Regions from separate parts of the Actinacidiphila reveromycinica genome, predicted to be linked through region 1. Evidence: riboswitches for the same ligand, from Rfam matches in the RefSeq annotation. Region 1 holds a riboswitch; the other holds the start of a gene.
The links. A riboswitch is a leader RNA that binds a small molecule or an ion and turns the genes downstream of it on or off. The one in region 1 is predicted to bind cobalamin.
Positions count from the first base shown of each region.

Region 1 (7,793 bases):
GCGCGTCCGGCTTCTTCGCGGTGCCGTACACGATCATCGCCTACCCGCTGGTCTTCCTCTTCCTGCCGCGGCTGTGGTCGGTCTCGCGCCGCCACGGCTACGTGACCTCCTCGGACTTCATCCGCGGGCGGTTCGGCTCCAAGAGCCTGTCGGTGGCCGTCGCGCTCACCGGCATCCTGGCCACGATGCCGTACATCGCGCTCCAACTCGTCGGCATCCAGGCCGTGCTGGACGTGGTGGGGATCGGCGGCAGCGACTCGACGAACTGGTTCGTCAAGGACCTGCCGCTGCTGATCGCCTTCGGCGTGCTCGCCGCCTACACCTACTCCTCCGGGCTGCGCGCGCCCGCGCTGATCGCCTTCGTCAAGGACGCGCTGATCTACATCGTGATCGCGGTGGCGATCATCTACATCCCGTACAAGCTCGGCGGGTTCGACGACATCTTCCACAAGGCGAGCGCCGCCTACGCGGTGAAGAACCCCGCCACCGGCAAGCCGCGCGGGTCGCTCACCGTCGCCCCGCAGGCCCAGTGGGCCTACGCCACCCTCGCGTTGGGCTCCGCGATGGCCCTGTTCCTCTACCCGCACTCGGTGACCGCGGTGCTCTCCGGCAAGAGCCGGACGGTGATCCAGCGCAACACCGCGATCCTGCCGCTGTACTCCCTGATGCTGGGGCTGCTGGCGATGCTCGGCTTCATGGCGGTCGCCGACGGCGTCGGCAAGAACGTCAAGGGCTACAACCCCCAACTCGCCATCCCGCAGCTCTTCGAGAACATCTTCCCGAGCTGGTTCACCGGCGTCGCCTTCGCCGCGATCGCGATCGGCGCGCTGGTGCCCGCCGCGATCATGTCCATCGCCGCGGCCAACCTGTTCACCCGCAACATCTACAAGGACCTGATCCGCCCGAACGCCACCGCCGAGGAGGAGACCCGCGTCTCCAAGCTGGCCTCGCTGGTGGTGAAGGTCGGCGCCCTGGTCTTCGTGCTGTCGATGGACAAGACCGTGGCGATCAACTTCCAGTTGCTGGGCGGGATCTGGATCCTCCAGACGGTGCCCGCGATCGTCGGCGGCCTGTTCACCCGCTGGTTCCACCGCTGGGCGCTGCTGGCCGGCTGGGCGGTGGGCATGGCCTACGGCACCTGGAAGGCGTACGAGCAGTCCAGCCCCGCGCAGTCGCACTTCGGCGGCAACTCCGACACGATCCCGGGCATCGGGAGGATCGGGTACATCGGGCTCACCGCCTTCGTGCTCAACCTGGCCGTGGCCGTCGTGCTCACGCTGGTGCTGCGCGCGGTGAAGGCGCCCGCGGGCACCGACGAGACGGTCCTCGCGGACTACACCGCGGAGCCCGGCGAGCCGGGCGAACCCGAGCTGCCCCTGGCCCCGACGCCCGCTCCGTCCACGTAGGCGCCCCGCCTCCGGCCGGCGCGTGGCGGGTCCACCGCCGGCGGGAGGCTACGCCACGGGGCTGGGCGCGCGGAACGTCCGCCGGTACGCCTGCGGGGTGGTGCCGGTCCAGCGGACGAAGTGGTGCCGCAGGGTGGCCGCGTTGCCGAACCCGGCGCGCACCGCGACGGAGTCGACCGTGACGTCCGTCCCCTCCAGCAGTTCCCGGGCGAGCAGCACCCGCTGCCCGAGCAGCCAGCGGTAGGGCGTGGTCCCGGTCTCCTGCTGGAAGCGCCGGGCGAAGGTGCGGGGCGACATGTGGGCGCGCGCGGCCAGTTCCTCGACGGTCACCTCGCGGTCCAGGTGCCGCTCCATCCAGGAGAGCACCCCGGCGACGGTGTCGCTCTGCGCCCGGGGCAGCGGCCGGTCCACGTACTGCGCCTGGCCGCCCTCGCGGTGCGGGGGGACCACCATGCGCCGGGCGATGCCGTTGGCGACCGCGCTGCCCTGCTCCTTGCGGACGAGGTGCAGGCAGGCGTCGATCCCCGCCGCGGTGCCGGCCGAGGTGACCACGCCCCGGTCGTCGACGTAGAGCACGTCGGCCTCGACCCTGGCCTGCGGGTGGCGCCGCGCCAGCAGGTCGGCGTGCCGCCAGTGCGCCGCGCACCGCCGACCGTCCAGCAGCCCGGCCGCGCCCAGCGCGAACACCCCCGAGCACACGCTCACCACCGTCGCGCCGCGCTCGACCGCGCGGTTCAGCGCGTCCGTCATCGGCCGCGGGAAGTCGCGGTCGACGTACGCGTCGCCGGCCGGCACCGCGACCAGGTCCGCCTCCTCCAGCCGGTCCAGGTCCTGCGAGACCACCATCTCGAACCCGGCGTGCGTCCGCACCCGCGGGCCCTCCGCCGAGACCACCGCGAAGTCGTACCGCGGCAGTCCCTCGTCGCTGCGGTCCAGCCCGAAGACCTCGCAGACGACCCCGAGTTCGAAGGGGTGCACGCCGTCCAGGATCACCGTCGCCACGTTCTCCAGCATGGTGACCACCCTGCCACTTGGCAGGATGTTTCGGTAGTACGGCAGCACTGCCACTGTTCGGCGGTAAGCGGCGTGGCGACCATGGACCCATGACCGTTCTCCTCGACATCGCCGCCCTCCTCGCCCTCGTCCTCGCCCTCACCTTCGTCCCCGTCCTCGGGCTCCGCCACGAGGCGAAGATCACCCGGGAGCTGAAGGAGGCGGACCGCGAGCGCGCCCGACTCTGAGCCCGCGCCGGAGCCGGCCGCCCGCACGCCGCCGGCCGGCCACCCGCCCGGCCCGGCCCGGCCCGGCCACCCGCCCGGCCCGGCCCGGCGGCCCGGCCCGGCGGCCCGGAACGCTCTACCCCACACCGCCTGCAACCCTCACCAAAACTGACAGCACGACACAACATGTGGTGTCGTCTTCGACAGACGGCACCACATGTATGCTCAACCTCGTTGCCGCAGGGGAAGCCGGTGCGAATCCGGCGCTGCCCCGCAACGGTGAACGGACGCGCGTCCAGCGCGCCGTACAGCCCGATCGCCTGCCGGCCGCCACGTCCGCGCGCACTCGCGCGCGGGGGTGCCTCCCGAGCCTGCCCGGCTCGACGGGAGGGACCGTCCGGGCCTCGTGGACTGGGCCGACGGACGCACGGCGGCGTGCCGTAGAACGCCCCGCCCTGCCTCCCGTCGCCCTCCGCGCGGCCGCCGCCGCGTACGAGGGAGAGCTCCACCGTGACCACCGCGCCCACCGCACCCGCGCCGACCGCCGACACCTCCCCGGCGGCCCCCGCCGCTGCCGCCGGCCGGCCCCCGGCGCCGGAACCCGCGCCTCCCGGCCGGGCCCCGGTGCCGGAGCCCGCGGACAGCGCAGGCGCCGAACTGCTGCGCACCCTGGTCGCGTTGACCGCCGACCTGCCCGACGCCGACCCCGGCCGGGTCACCGCCGCCGCGCTGCGCGGCCGCAGCGCCGGCGCCGGGCGGGCCGAACTGCGCACCCTCGCCACCGACGCGGCCGCCGGGCTGATCTCCGAGGACCCGGCGTACTCCCGGCTCGCCGCCCGCCTGCTGAGCGCGGCCGTCACCGAGGAGGCCGCCGGCCAGGGCGCGGTCCGCTTCACCGAGTCCGTCGCGGTCGGCCACCGCGAGGGCCTGATCGGCGACCGCACCGCCGCCTTCGCGGCCGCCCACGCCGACCGGCTGGACGCGCTGGTGGAACAGGCGCTCGCCGACGGCGCCGACGACCGCTTCGGCTACTTCGGCCTGCGCACGCTGCACAGCCGCTACCTGCTGCGCCACCCGATCACCCGCCAGGTGATCGAGACCCCGCAGCACTTCATGCTCCGGGTCGCCTGCGGCCTCGCCGACGACGACGGCACCGCCGCCGGCGGCCCGGCCGCGGCCGGCGACCGCGTGGTGGAGGAGGTCGCCGAGCTGTACCGGCTGATGAGCGCGCTGGAGTACCTGCCCAGTTCGCCCACCCTCTTCAACTCCGGCACCCGCCACCCGCAGATGTCCTCCTGCTACCTGCTGGACTCCCCGCGGGACCAGTTGGACTCCATCTACGACCGCTACCACCAGGTGGCCCGCCTGTCGAAGCACGCCGGCGGCATCGGCATCCCCTACTCCCGGGTGCGGGCCCGCGGTTCGCTGATCCGCGGCACCAACGGGCACTCCAACGGCATCGTGCCGTTCCTGAAGACCCTCGACGCCTCGGTGGCCGCGGTGAACCAGGGCGGCCGCCGCAAGGGCGCCGCCGCGGTCTACCTGGAGACCTGGCACGCCGACATCGAGGAGTTCCTCGAACTGCGGGACAACACCGGCGAGGACGCCCGCCGCACCCACAACCTGAACCTCGCGCACTGGGTGCCGGACGAGTTCATGCGCCGGGTCGACGCCGACGCGCAGTGGTCGCTCTTCTCCCCCGCCGACGTCCCCGAGCTGGTCGACCTGTGGGGCGACGACTTCGACGCCGCCTACCGCCGCGCGGAAGCGGCCGGCCTGGCCCGCCGCACCATCGCGGCGCGCGAGCTGTACGGCCGGATGATGCGCACCCTCGCGCAGACCGGCAACGGCTGGATGACCTTCAAGGACGCCGCCAACCGCACCGCGAACCAGACCGCCCGCCCGGGCAGGACCGTGCACTCCTCCAACCTGTGCACCGAGATCCTGGAGGTCTCCGACGACTCCGAGACGGCGGTGTGCAACCTGGGGTCGGTGAACCTGGGCGCGTTCGTGACCGCCCCGCGGGAGCGGGAGGACGGCGACGCCGCACACGGCGGCCTCGACCGCGCGATCGACTGGGAGCGGCTGGACCGCACCGTGCGCACCGCGGTCACCTTCCTCGACCGGGTGGTCGACGTCAACTACTACCCGACCGAGCAGGCCGGCCGGTCCAACTCCCGCTGGCGGCCGGTGGGCCTGGGGGTCATGGGCCTGCAGGACGTCTTCTTCCGGCTGGGGCTCCCGTTCGGCTCCGAGGCCGCCCGCACCCTGTCCACGAGGATCGCCGAGCGGATCATGCTGGCCGCGTACGAGGCGTCCTGCGACCTCGCCGAGCGCGGCGGCCCGCTGCCGGCGTGGGACCAGACCCGTACCTCCGACGGCGTGCTGCACCCCGACCACTTCGGCGCCACCCCGCACTGGCCGGACCGCTGGGCCGCGCTGCGCGCCCGGATCGCCGCCACCGGCCTGCGCAACTCGCTGCTGCTCGCGATCGCGCCGACCGCGACGATCGCCTCCATCGCCGGCGTCTACGAGTGCATCGAGCCGCAGGTGTCGAACCTCTTCAAGCGCGAGACGCTCTCCGGGGAGTTCCTCCAGGTCAACTCCTACCTGGTGGCCGACCTCAAGCGGCTGGGCCTGTGGGACGCGCGGACCCGCGAGGCGCTGCGGGAGTCCAACGGCTCGGTGCAGGGCCTGGAGTGGATTCCGGAGCAGGTGCGCGAGCTGTACCGCACCGCGTGGGAGCTGCCCCAGCGCGCCCTGATCGACCTGGCCGCCGACCGCACTCCCTACCTCGACCAGAGCCAGTCGCTGAACCTGTTCCTGGAGACGCCGACGATCGGCAAGCTCAGCTCGATGTACGCGTACGCGTGGAAGCGCGGCCTGAAGACCACGTACTACCTGCGGTCGCGGCCGGCGACCCGGATCGCGCGCGCGGCGTCCACGGCCGCGTCCTCGGCCGCGTCCCCCGCGGCGGCGGCCGGGACCGCCGCGCGCACCCCCGGGGCGCCCGCCCCGGCCGCAGTCCCGGCGACCGCCGACGCCGACGCGATCGCCTGCTCCCTGGAGAACCCCGAGTCCTGCGAGGCATGCCAGTAATGACCACCCACACCGCCGCGAGCACCGAGAGCACCGCGACCACCGAGCGCACCGCGACCGCCGAGAGCACCGTGAAGAACCTGCTCGACCCGGGCTTCGAACTGACCCTGCGCCCGATGCGCTACCCCGACTTCTACGAGCGCTACCGCGACGCCATCAAGAACACCTGGACCGTCGAGGAGGTGGACCTCCACTCCGACGTCGCCGACCTCGCCAAGCTGTCCCCGGCCGAACAGCACCTGATCGGGCGGCTGGTGGCCTTCTTCGCCACCGGCGACTCCATCGTGGCCAACAACCTGGTGCTCACCCTCTACAAGCACATCAACTCCCCCGAGGCGCGGCTGTACCTGTCCCGCCAGCTCTTCGAGGAGGCCGTCCACGTCCAGTTCTACCTGACCCTGCTGGACACCTACCTGCCCGACCCGGACGACCGGGCCGCCGCGTTCGCCGCCGTCGAGAACATCCCCTCCATCCGCGAGAAGGCGCAGTTCTGCTTCCGCTGGATGGACTCCGTGGAGACCGTCGACCGGCTCGCGGACCGCGACGACCGGCGCCGTTTCCTGCTCAACCTGATCTGCTTCGCCGCCTGCATCGAGGGGCTGTTCTTCTACGGCGCCTTCGCCTACGTCTACTGGTTCCGCTCGCGCGGCCTGCTGCACGGCCTGGCCACCGGCACCAACTGGGTGTTCCGCGACGAGACCATGCACATGTCGTTCGCGTTCGACGTCGTGGACACCGTGCGCAAGGAGGAGCCCGAGCTGTTCGACGCCGAACTGCGCGACCAGGTCACCGACATGATGCGCGAGGCGGTCGAGGCGGAGCTGCTGTTCGCGCACGACCTGTGCGGTGACGGCCTGCCCGGCATGAACACCTCGTCCATGCGCGCGTACCTCCAGTGCGTCGCCGACCAGCGCCTGGCCCGCCTCGGCTTCCCCCCGGTCTACGGCTCGGAGAACCCGTTCTCCTTCATGGAGCTCCAGGGCGTCCAGGAACTGACCAACTTCTTCGAGCGCCGCCCCTCCGCCTACCAGGTGGCCGTGGAGGGCACCGTCACCCTGGACGAGGACTTCTGACCCGGTACCCGCCCGGCCCGACGCGGCCCCGGCCGGCGGTCTCCCCGCCGGCCGGGCCCCGCCGTCAGTCGTTGGGGACGGTCTCGAAGCGCGGGGTGGCCTCGGCCATCTGGCGCATGACGTCCTTGCGGTCGCGCTTGGAGAGGCGGTCGATGTAGAGGCGGCCGTAGAGGTGGTCCGTCTCGTGCTGGAGGCACCGCGCGAAGTACCCGGTGCCCTGGACGACGACCGGGTTGCCCTGGAGGTCCTGGCCGCGGACCACCGCGTAGTCGGGGCGGGCGAGTTCCATGTAGGCGCCGGGCACCGACAGGCAGCCCTCGTTCGAGTCGTCCAGCCGCCGCCGGTCCGCGGGGAGTTCGACCGCCACGGGGTTGCAGACGGCTCCGACGTGGCGGACGTCGTCGTCATCGGCGCAGTCGTAGACGAAGACCTTCAGGTCGACGCCGATCTGGTTGGCGGCGAGGCCGACCCCCTCGGCGGCGCGCTGCGAGGCGAACATGTCGTCCACGAGGGCGAGCAGGCTCTCGTCGAAGGCGGTGACGTCCTTGCACTCGCGGTGCAGCACCGGGTTGCCCACCACCGTGATCGGACGCGCGGTGCCGCGCTCGCGGTGCTCCGACTCGCGCTCCGCCGCGCCGGTCACGTCGTCGACGAAGTCGAGTTGCTGCTCGGTGTGCTGCTGGGACATCTCCGCCGTACGCCTTCCCGGAACCCGAATCTGATCCTTCCCAGGGTACGGGACGGCGCAAGGCCGCACGGCCGGCACCGGAAAGCCCGCGGCGCCCCGGTGCGGGCGGCCGCGGGGAGTGCGGCGTACCGGGCACGGAGGCCGTGCGACGGCCGTCGCCGGGGCCGCCACGGCCGCCTCACGGACGGCCGGCGCGACGGCTCAGCAGACCTCTTCGAGGTCCCGCCAGTCCCGGGTGTCCGGACTGTCGGCCACCCAACTGTCGAGCAGTCCCTGCACCAGCCCGGCCGGCGCGGCGATGCCGCAC
Region 1 is NZ_AP018365.1:5,715,113-5,722,905, reverse strand. It holds gene mctP (monocarboxylate uptake permease MctP) at 1-1,406, shown strand, start outside; gene RVR_RS24415 (GlxA family transcriptional regulator) at 1,455-2,420, opposite strand; gene RVR_RS24410 (hypothetical protein) at 2,510-2,647, shown strand; cobalamin riboswitch at 2,818-2,968, shown strand; gene RVR_RS24405 (ribonucleoside-diphosphate reductase subunit alpha) at 3,137-5,725, shown strand; gene RVR_RS24400 (ribonucleotide-diphosphate reductase subunit beta) at 5,842-6,798, shown strand; gene def (peptide deformylase) at 6,863-7,486, opposite strand; gene RVR_RS24390 (tetratricopeptide repeat protein) at 7,688-7,793, opposite strand, start outside.

Region 2 (7,793 bases), 2.9 Mb from region 1:
GCCCGACCTCGCAGGTCACGTTCCCGCACGTCCCGTTCCCGCCGTTCCCATTCCCGCCGTTCCCGGCCCCGCCGGCCCCGACGGCCCCGACGGCGCCGGCACCGACGCCGTCCCGACGCGACCGGCTCCTCCCACGGCCAGAGGGGTTCCCCCGCCGCCGGGCGGCGTGACGGGGTGAACCGCCCGCCCGACCGGCGCGTCACCTTCGCGGAACCTGTCCGCCGGGCATCTCGCACCCCATACCGCCTCTCTCGTCGATCGGTTGCCCGTTGCGTGCCCGCGGGCAGGTGGGGGCGGGCCGCCAGGTCGGCGGCCCGCCCGTCGTCGGGACGCGGCGGAACCGTCAGGCCGCCGCGGCCGCCGCCTCGGGTTCGTCGGCGGCGACCAGCAGTGCGTGGACGTCCGCCCGGGCCCGCGCCACACGGGAGCGGACGGTGCCCACGGGGCACCCGGTGCGGGCGGCCGCTTCGGCGTACGGCAACTCCAGGAGCTGGGTGAGCACGAACGCCTCCCGGCGCCCGCGGTCCACCGTGCTCAGCAGGTCCAACAGGGCGACGCCCTCGTCGAAGCCGGGTCCGTGGGCGGGTTGCGCCCGCTCGGCCGCCTCCAGCCAGTCGTCCGTTGCCGACGTCCGGGGCCGCGCCGCGTCGTAGCGGTAGCGGTCGACCACCACACGGCGGGCGATGGACAGCAGCCAGGTGCGGGCGCAGGAGCGCCCGGCGAACCGCGGCAGGCCGGACAGCGCCCGCAGGTACGTCTCCTGGGTGAGGTCGTCGGCCCCGGAGAAGTCAGCGGTCAGGTGGGCGACGAAGCGCCGGACGTCGGCGCGGGTGGCCCGGACGAAGTGTTCGATCGCCTCCTCGTCGCCGCGGCCGGCGGCCAGGGCCCAGGCGGTCACCTGGGCGTCGTCACGTGCGACCGGCGGCCGGTCGCCCCGGGGGTTCCGGGCAGGGGTCATGTTCTCGGGTCCTTCGCTCGTGCGGGACCGGCCGTGATCACGGCACGCGGTCCCGCCGACGGGCGGCCCGCCCTTCGCGCGCGCCGCGGTCGTCGGACGCGGGACGTCGCGCACGGGACGTCGTACACGGAGGCGTCGTACACGGGGTGCCGTACACGGCGGCGTGCACGCGCTGGTGAGGACGCGCGGACCGGTGAAGGCGTACGCACACGAACGCGCTGACGCGGCGGCGTGGTGCCGGGCAGGCCGACGGGATCAGGGTCCGGTACGGTCCACGCGGTGCCGGGGCGGCGCGAAGCCGGCCGCGGGGGCAGCGGGACATACCGGCGCTGCGGCCGTCGGAGCGGCCGGACAACCGGCCGGTGGCGGGCGCCTGTCAGATCAGGACGACGAGCGGCGGCGGCCCGCGCCGCACCACCGCGTGCCTCAGCAGCACCTCGGCGGGCCGCAGAGGCGGCACGGTGCCGGCCCGCACGCGCGGCAGCGGCGGCAGCGTGATCCCGCACACCGCCAGGACGTACCGCAGCGGAGCGGCCAGTACCCAGGCCAGCGAGCGGATCATCCGGTGGAGGGCGACCTCGCCCCGCCACATCCACAGGCCGCACACCAGGGCGGCAGCGGCGTGCAGCAGGAGCATGCCCGGGGACCACTCGTGCATGGCCATGCCGCCGCCCGGCCCCGCCATGGACCCGGTGCCGCCCGGGCCCGGCGCGGCCATCCCCATGCCCGGCATGAACGGCATTGAAGGCATGGAAGGCATGGGGGGCATGGAGGACGTGGCGGGCATCGCCGGGTCGGGCACGGCCGAGGGAGCGGCGCCGACCCACTGCCCGAGCAGGAAGACGCAGTGGAGCCCCAACTGCGTGGCCAGGCTGCCGCCGAGGATCACCGGCGCGCCGCGCCGCCTCCCGAAGGCCCACCACGCGAGGGCGGTGACCCCGGCGAACGCGTACAGCAGAGCCCAGACCGGGACCCCGGCGCCGGACATCATCGCGTGGCCGAGGCCGCTCATCGCCGTGCACACGGCCGCGAACACGGCTGAGCGCACAAGGCGGAGGGCGGGCATCCGGGCCATGGCGACATCGTGCCAGCCGTCGGCGCCCGTGACGTCACCGGGGCACGCGGTCCCGACCGCCGCGCGCACCGGGCCCGTTGAGACCCCGTTGCAGTCGGCTGACGTGTGCATCTACGCTGGCCGGGCCGTGGTGCTCGGGAAACCGGTGGGAAACCGGTGCGGCCCTCGCCACTGTGATCGGGAAGTCACCGTGCTCGTTCCGCCCCGCAGGGGGTGGACGCCACTGGCCGTTTCGGCGGCTGGGAAGGCGGAGGACGGCGACGTCGGACCCGTAAGCCAGGAGACCGGCCACGGCACGCACGACGAACTGTCCACGAGGTGCTGGAGAGGCTGCCCCGGTATGACCCTGCCCGAAAACCCGCCGTCGCCCGCCGGACCGCCCGCGGGGACGCCCTCCCCCGGGCCCGTCGCCCACCGATTCGCACGCGCCGACTGGATACGCACCGGCGTGCTGCTGGCCGCGATCGCCGCCCTGCACGCCGCGGCGTTCGCCATCCTGGTGATGATGGTCGCGCCGCACCACTACACCGTCGGCAAGCAGGCGTTCGGCGTCGGGCTGGGGGTCACGGCCTACACCCTCGGCATGCGGCACGCCTTCGACGCCGACCACATCGCCGCGATCGACAACACCACGCGCAAGCTGATGGCCGACGGGCAGCGCCCCGTCTCGGTCGGCTTCTGGTTCGCCCTCGGCCACTCCTCGATCGTCGTCGCCATGGCCGGCATGATCGCCGGCGGCGCCAAGATCGCCGGCACCCTGATGAACGAGGACTCCGAGACGCACGTCACCCTCGGCGTCATCAGCACCAGCGTCTCGGGGACTTTCCTCTACCTCATCGCCGCCCTCAACCTCGTCGCCCTGCTGGGCATCTACCGGGTGTTCAAGGAGATGCGCGCGGGCAACTTCGACGAGCACGAGCTGGAGAAGCACCTGGACAGCCGGGGCTTCATGAACCGCCTGCTCGGCCGACTCACCAAGTCGATCCGCCACCCCGGCCAGATGTACCCGGTCGGCGTCCTGTTCGGCCTCGGCTTCGACACCGCCACCGAGGTCACCCTCATGGTGATGGCGGGTTCCGGCGCCGCCTCCGGCCTGCCCTGGTACGCGGTGCTGTGCCTGCCGCTGCTGTTCGCCGCCGGCATGAGCCTGTTCGACACCCTCGACGGCACCTTCATGAACTTCGCGTACCACTGGGCGTTCTCCAACCCGGTCCGCAAGGTCTACTACAACCTCACGATCACCGGCCTGTCCATCGCCGTGGCCTTCGTCATCGGCACCATCGAACTCGTCGGCGTCCTGCACGACAACGCCGGCTTCACCAACGGCGCCACCGACTGGATCTCCGGTATCAGCCTGGACAACGTCGGCTACGTCATCGTCGGCCTGTTCGTCGTGGTCTGGGCCTGCGCCCTGGCCTACTGGCGGTTCGCGAAGGTCGAGCGCCGCTGGGGCGCCGCGGCACGCGCCGGCTCGGGCGGGATGTCGTCCTAGTCCCGCGGGGCCGTCACCGGGCGAGGAAGTCGATCACCGCCGGCAGCGCCTCGGGGTCCTGGAACGGGAAGATGTGCCCGCCCTCGAAGACCCGCAACTCGGCGCCCGGTATCGCCCGGGCCACCGCCTCGCTGTTGGCGACCGGCGCGATGCCGTCGTAGCGCCCGGCGGCGACCAGCGTCGGGCAGGTGACGGCCGGGAGCCGGTCGTACACGTCGTGCGCGGCGCGGGCCCGGAGTTGGAGTTCCTCTCCCAGCCGCACCGCGGCCGGCTTGCCGGCCGCCAGCCGCCCGCGCATCGACTCGACCACCGCGCGGTCGCCGGGGCGGGAGGCCAGCCACTCCGCGGTGAAGCGGGTGTCAAGGATGCCCGCGTACCGGGCCTGCCGCTCCTCCAGAGGGAGTTCGCCCAGCGTGTGCAGCGGGTACGAGGAGCCGCCGGGTCCCCCGGACGAGGTGCACAGCAGCGCCATCCGCTCGATCCGTTCCGGCCGGGTGACGGCCAGTTCCTGGGCGACCATCCCGCCGAAGCTGATCCCGAACACGCGGAAGGACGGCCAGCCGAGGTGGTCGGCGAGCGCCGCCGCGTCCGCGGCGAGGTCGGCCATGGCGTACGGCCCGGAGGCGGCCGCGGACCGGCCGATGCCGCGCTGGTCGAAGGCGGCGACCTCGAAGCGGCCGGCCAGGCGCAGGAGCAGGGGGGCGGCCTCGACGAGCGTCCCGCCGGACCCGTTGAGGAACAGCAAACGCGGTCCCGTGCCCGTCACCTGGTAGGTGAGGGCGGTTCCGTCGAGGTCGGCGGTGGCCATCCGATCAGCTCCTTGTCCGGTGCGTCCGCTTGCACGTCGTACCGCGCCGCGTGGTGTCGCGCCGCGCCGCGCCGTAGCGTGTCGCGCCGTACCGTGTCGATCCGCGGTGCTCGGGAATTCTCGCGCACGGCGGGGTCGCGCGGGGCGCGCGAGCGGTATCCGGCGGGCGGGCGGCCCTCCCGCCCGGCCGCCCGCGACGCCGTTCGGGAGTGCCGCCACAGGAGGGGGTCGCTACGGGATGCGGCCGCTGTGGGAGGGGTCGGCAGCCTGCGGCCCGCCGGATCAGGACCAGGCGGTGCCGCCCGCGTAGTCGGAGGCGAGTGCCGTGTTGATCCCGGAGATGATCGGCGCCGAGGTGGTGATGAAGCCCAACTCGCGGTTCTTGTTGAGCGAGGCGCTGGAGAAGTTCTGCGAGCCGACGTCGACCGTGGCGGCGCTGGTGCCGTAGTCCGCGACGATCGCCTTCGCGTGGATGTAGAGCGACGCGGTGTAGGCGTAGGTGCGCACGTGGACGCCGGCGGCGGTGAGGGCGTCGAACTCGTCGGCGTACTCGTTGTCGTCGTTGGTCATGGTGACCTCGACGTTCACCCCGCGCTTGGCGGCGTTCTCCAACGCGGTGGTGACGGTCGCGTAGCCCATCTCCTCGTTCTCCACCGAGAGGCTGGCGGTGGCGCCGTTGATGATCGCCAGGATCTTCGACTGGGCGTCGGTGGGGCTCCACACCAGGTGGTCGCCGTCGGTGGGGGTGATGGCGGTGCCGGCGTAGTCGGCCGCGAACACCTTCTCTATCGCCTTGACGTCGAGGGAGTTGTTCTCGATGACGGCGAAGTCACGGCTGGTGGAGTAGTACTGGCTGGTCAGATTGCCGCTCATGATGGCGGTGGTGGCGTCGTCCACCGTGAGGGTCTTCTGGTGGGTGGCGGCGTAGGTGGTGGAGGCCCAGTGGGTCGGCACGCCGTTGGCGTTGAGGTAGGTGTACGCCGCGGTGTTGTTCGACTTCTCCAGGTTCTGGTCCAGGATCACCCGGACCGTCACCCCGCGGGCCGCCGCGGCGGCGAGGTCGTGCTCGGCGGTGGTGTCGGTGAGTTCGTACATCGTGAGGTCGATGCTGGTCGTCGCCGAGCCGATCAGGTCGTAGATCGCGCCGTAGCCGGCCGACGGTTCCGTGACCAGGGTGTAGGTGACGGCGGAGGGAGTGACGGCGGAGGGGGAGCCCGCGTCGGAGGTGGTGGCGGTGGTGGAACCGGACGTGGCGGGACCGGACGTAGCCGGACCGGACGTGGCCGCTCCGGCGGTACCGGCGGTGCCCGCGATCAGGGCAGCGGCGGCGAGCAGGCAGGCGGGACGGATGTACGGGCGGGACATGCGCACCTCGTGGGATCGTCCGACATGACATGTACAGGACATCACGAGATCGACCGGGGATCATCACAGCCCTGGCGAAATCCTGGACTCGGCTTGGCAAAGTCCCCCACCCCGAACCCCCGCCCCCACAGATCCCCACTGCCCGACTCGCACCCCTCCAGTCCCGTGCGCACAGCACCGTCACCAAGTCTTCGACGAAACCACCCCGTACACAGCGGCGCCGAGCCCGGCACCGGGGCGACGGGGACGCGCCCCTGATCCCGATCCACCACGGCGCGCGAGCCCCGGCGCGACAGCCCACCCCGCAAGGCGGCCGCGCGATCGCATCTCCGAGATCGTCGCGGATTTGATGATTTGAACCGTTTGCGATGGTTTGCCGGATTCGTGACCGGGCACACCCCATTCGGCCCCTCCCCCGGCCGTGACCGACCGTAGCGCCGTGGGGTCGCAGCGCGAGGAGCTGGTGACAGATGGCATCTTCCGTGTCCGTGTCCGCGTCCGGTCCGATACCCGCACGCACCTCCCACCGGGGCAGGCATCCCCACGACGACGCCCCCGACACCGCCGAGGCATTCCGCCGTCTGGCCCGCCTTCCGGACGGCGCCCCCAAGGAACGGCTGCGCCAGGAGATCGCCACCGACTGGCTGCCGATGGCGCACCGCCTGGCCGGCCGGTACCGCAACCGCGGCGAGTCGCTGGACGACCTGCGCCAGGTGGCCGCCCTCGGCCTGGTCAAGGCGGTGACCCGGTACGATCCGGACCGCGGCACCGCTTTCGAGAGCTACGCGGTGCCGACCATCGACGGCGAGATCAAGCGGCACTTCCGCGACTGCATGTGGTCGGTACACGTGCCGCGCCGGGTGCAACTGCTCAGGGCGCGGGTCCGCGCCGCGCACCAGGAACTGGCCCAGAGCCGGCCGGGCCGGGAGCCCACCGCACAGGAGATCGCCGAGCACGCCGGCCTCACGGAGGAGGAGGCCGCCGCGGGACTGGAGGCGCTGGAGAGCTTCAGCTCGCTGTCGCTGGACGCCCAGTGCCGGCAGCCGCTGGACACCGGACCCATGTCCCTGGCCGACACGCTGGGCGCCCCCGACCCGGCGCTCGACGTCGTGCTGGACCGCGAGGCGGTCAAACCGCAACTGTGCCGCCTCCCCGAACGCGAACGCCAGATCCTCTACCTGCGCTTCTTCCGCGGAATGACGCAGAGCATGATCGCCGACCAGCTCGGCATATCCCAGATGCACGTGTCCCGGCTGATCAGCCGGTCCTGCTCGGCGATCCGCGCGGAGGTGGTCGGGGCCGAGCACGCGGTGGACGCCCTCGAACGCGGCACCGCCGCCCCCGCCGGCTCGCACGCCGCGCCCGTCCGCGATCACCCGCAGGCTCCGGACACCGCCTCCCCCGCGCACCGCCGTGCGGCCTGAGGGCACTCCCCCAGGCCCGCTCGGGCGGACGGCCCCGGCCGCCCGGGCCACCCCTGCCGCATCCCCCGCCCCTGCTCTTCACCTGCGCATCCTCCTTTCCCCCACCCGAACTCCCCTGGGCGGGAACAGGCATGCTTTTGCCCGAAAGGGCTACGAGGGTGAACAGGCGGTGTGAGAAAGTGAGCGCCTGAGCTGCCCCCGGCAGGCTTCGAGCACCTGCCGGCACCGCGCTCGCCGCCGGGGGCGAACGCGCAGGCAGCCATGGGCCACCCCGGCGAGCAGGCAAACGATGCGAGGGATCGTTGCGTATGGACTCCACACTGTCCGGGGCGACTTCGACAGCCCGACGCCGCAGACGGCTGACGAACCACATCAAGGAGCACGTACGGGGCCTGAACGCGCAACTGACACTGCTCAACCACCAGATCGGCGCACACCTGGACCTCCGGGACGCCGACCTCGAGTGCCTTGACCTGGTCAGCCGGCACGGTCCGCTGGGCCCGACGGCGCTCGCCCGGCGCGCGGGGCTGCACCCGGCCACGCTCACCGGCGTGCTGGACCGGCTGGAACGCGGCGGCTGGGTGGTGCGCACCCCGAACCCGAGCGACCGCCGGGCGATACTCGTCCAGGTGATCAAGGAGAAGGAAGCCGAGATCGGCTACCTCCTGTCC
Region 2 is NZ_AP018365.1:2,841,024-2,848,816, forward strand. It holds gene RVR_RS11665 (sigma-70 family RNA polymerase sigma factor) at 344-958, opposite strand; gene RVR_RS11670 (hypothetical protein) at 1,335-2,033, opposite strand; cobalamin riboswitch at 2,145-2,340, shown strand; gene nicT (Nickel transporter NicT) at 2,374-3,525, shown strand; gene RVR_RS11680 (alpha/beta fold hydrolase) at 3,539-4,333, opposite strand; gene RVR_RS11685 (phospholipase D-like domain-containing protein) at 4,616-5,698, opposite strand; gene RVR_RS11690 (SigB/SigF/SigG family RNA polymerase sigma factor) at 6,169-7,122, shown strand; gene RVR_RS11695 (MarR family transcriptional regulator) at 7,431-7,793, shown strand, end outside.
Region 2: another riboswitch for cobalamin. It lies ahead of nicT (Nickel transporter NicT); the one in region 1 lies ahead of RVR_RS24405 (ribonucleoside-diphosphate reductase subunit alpha).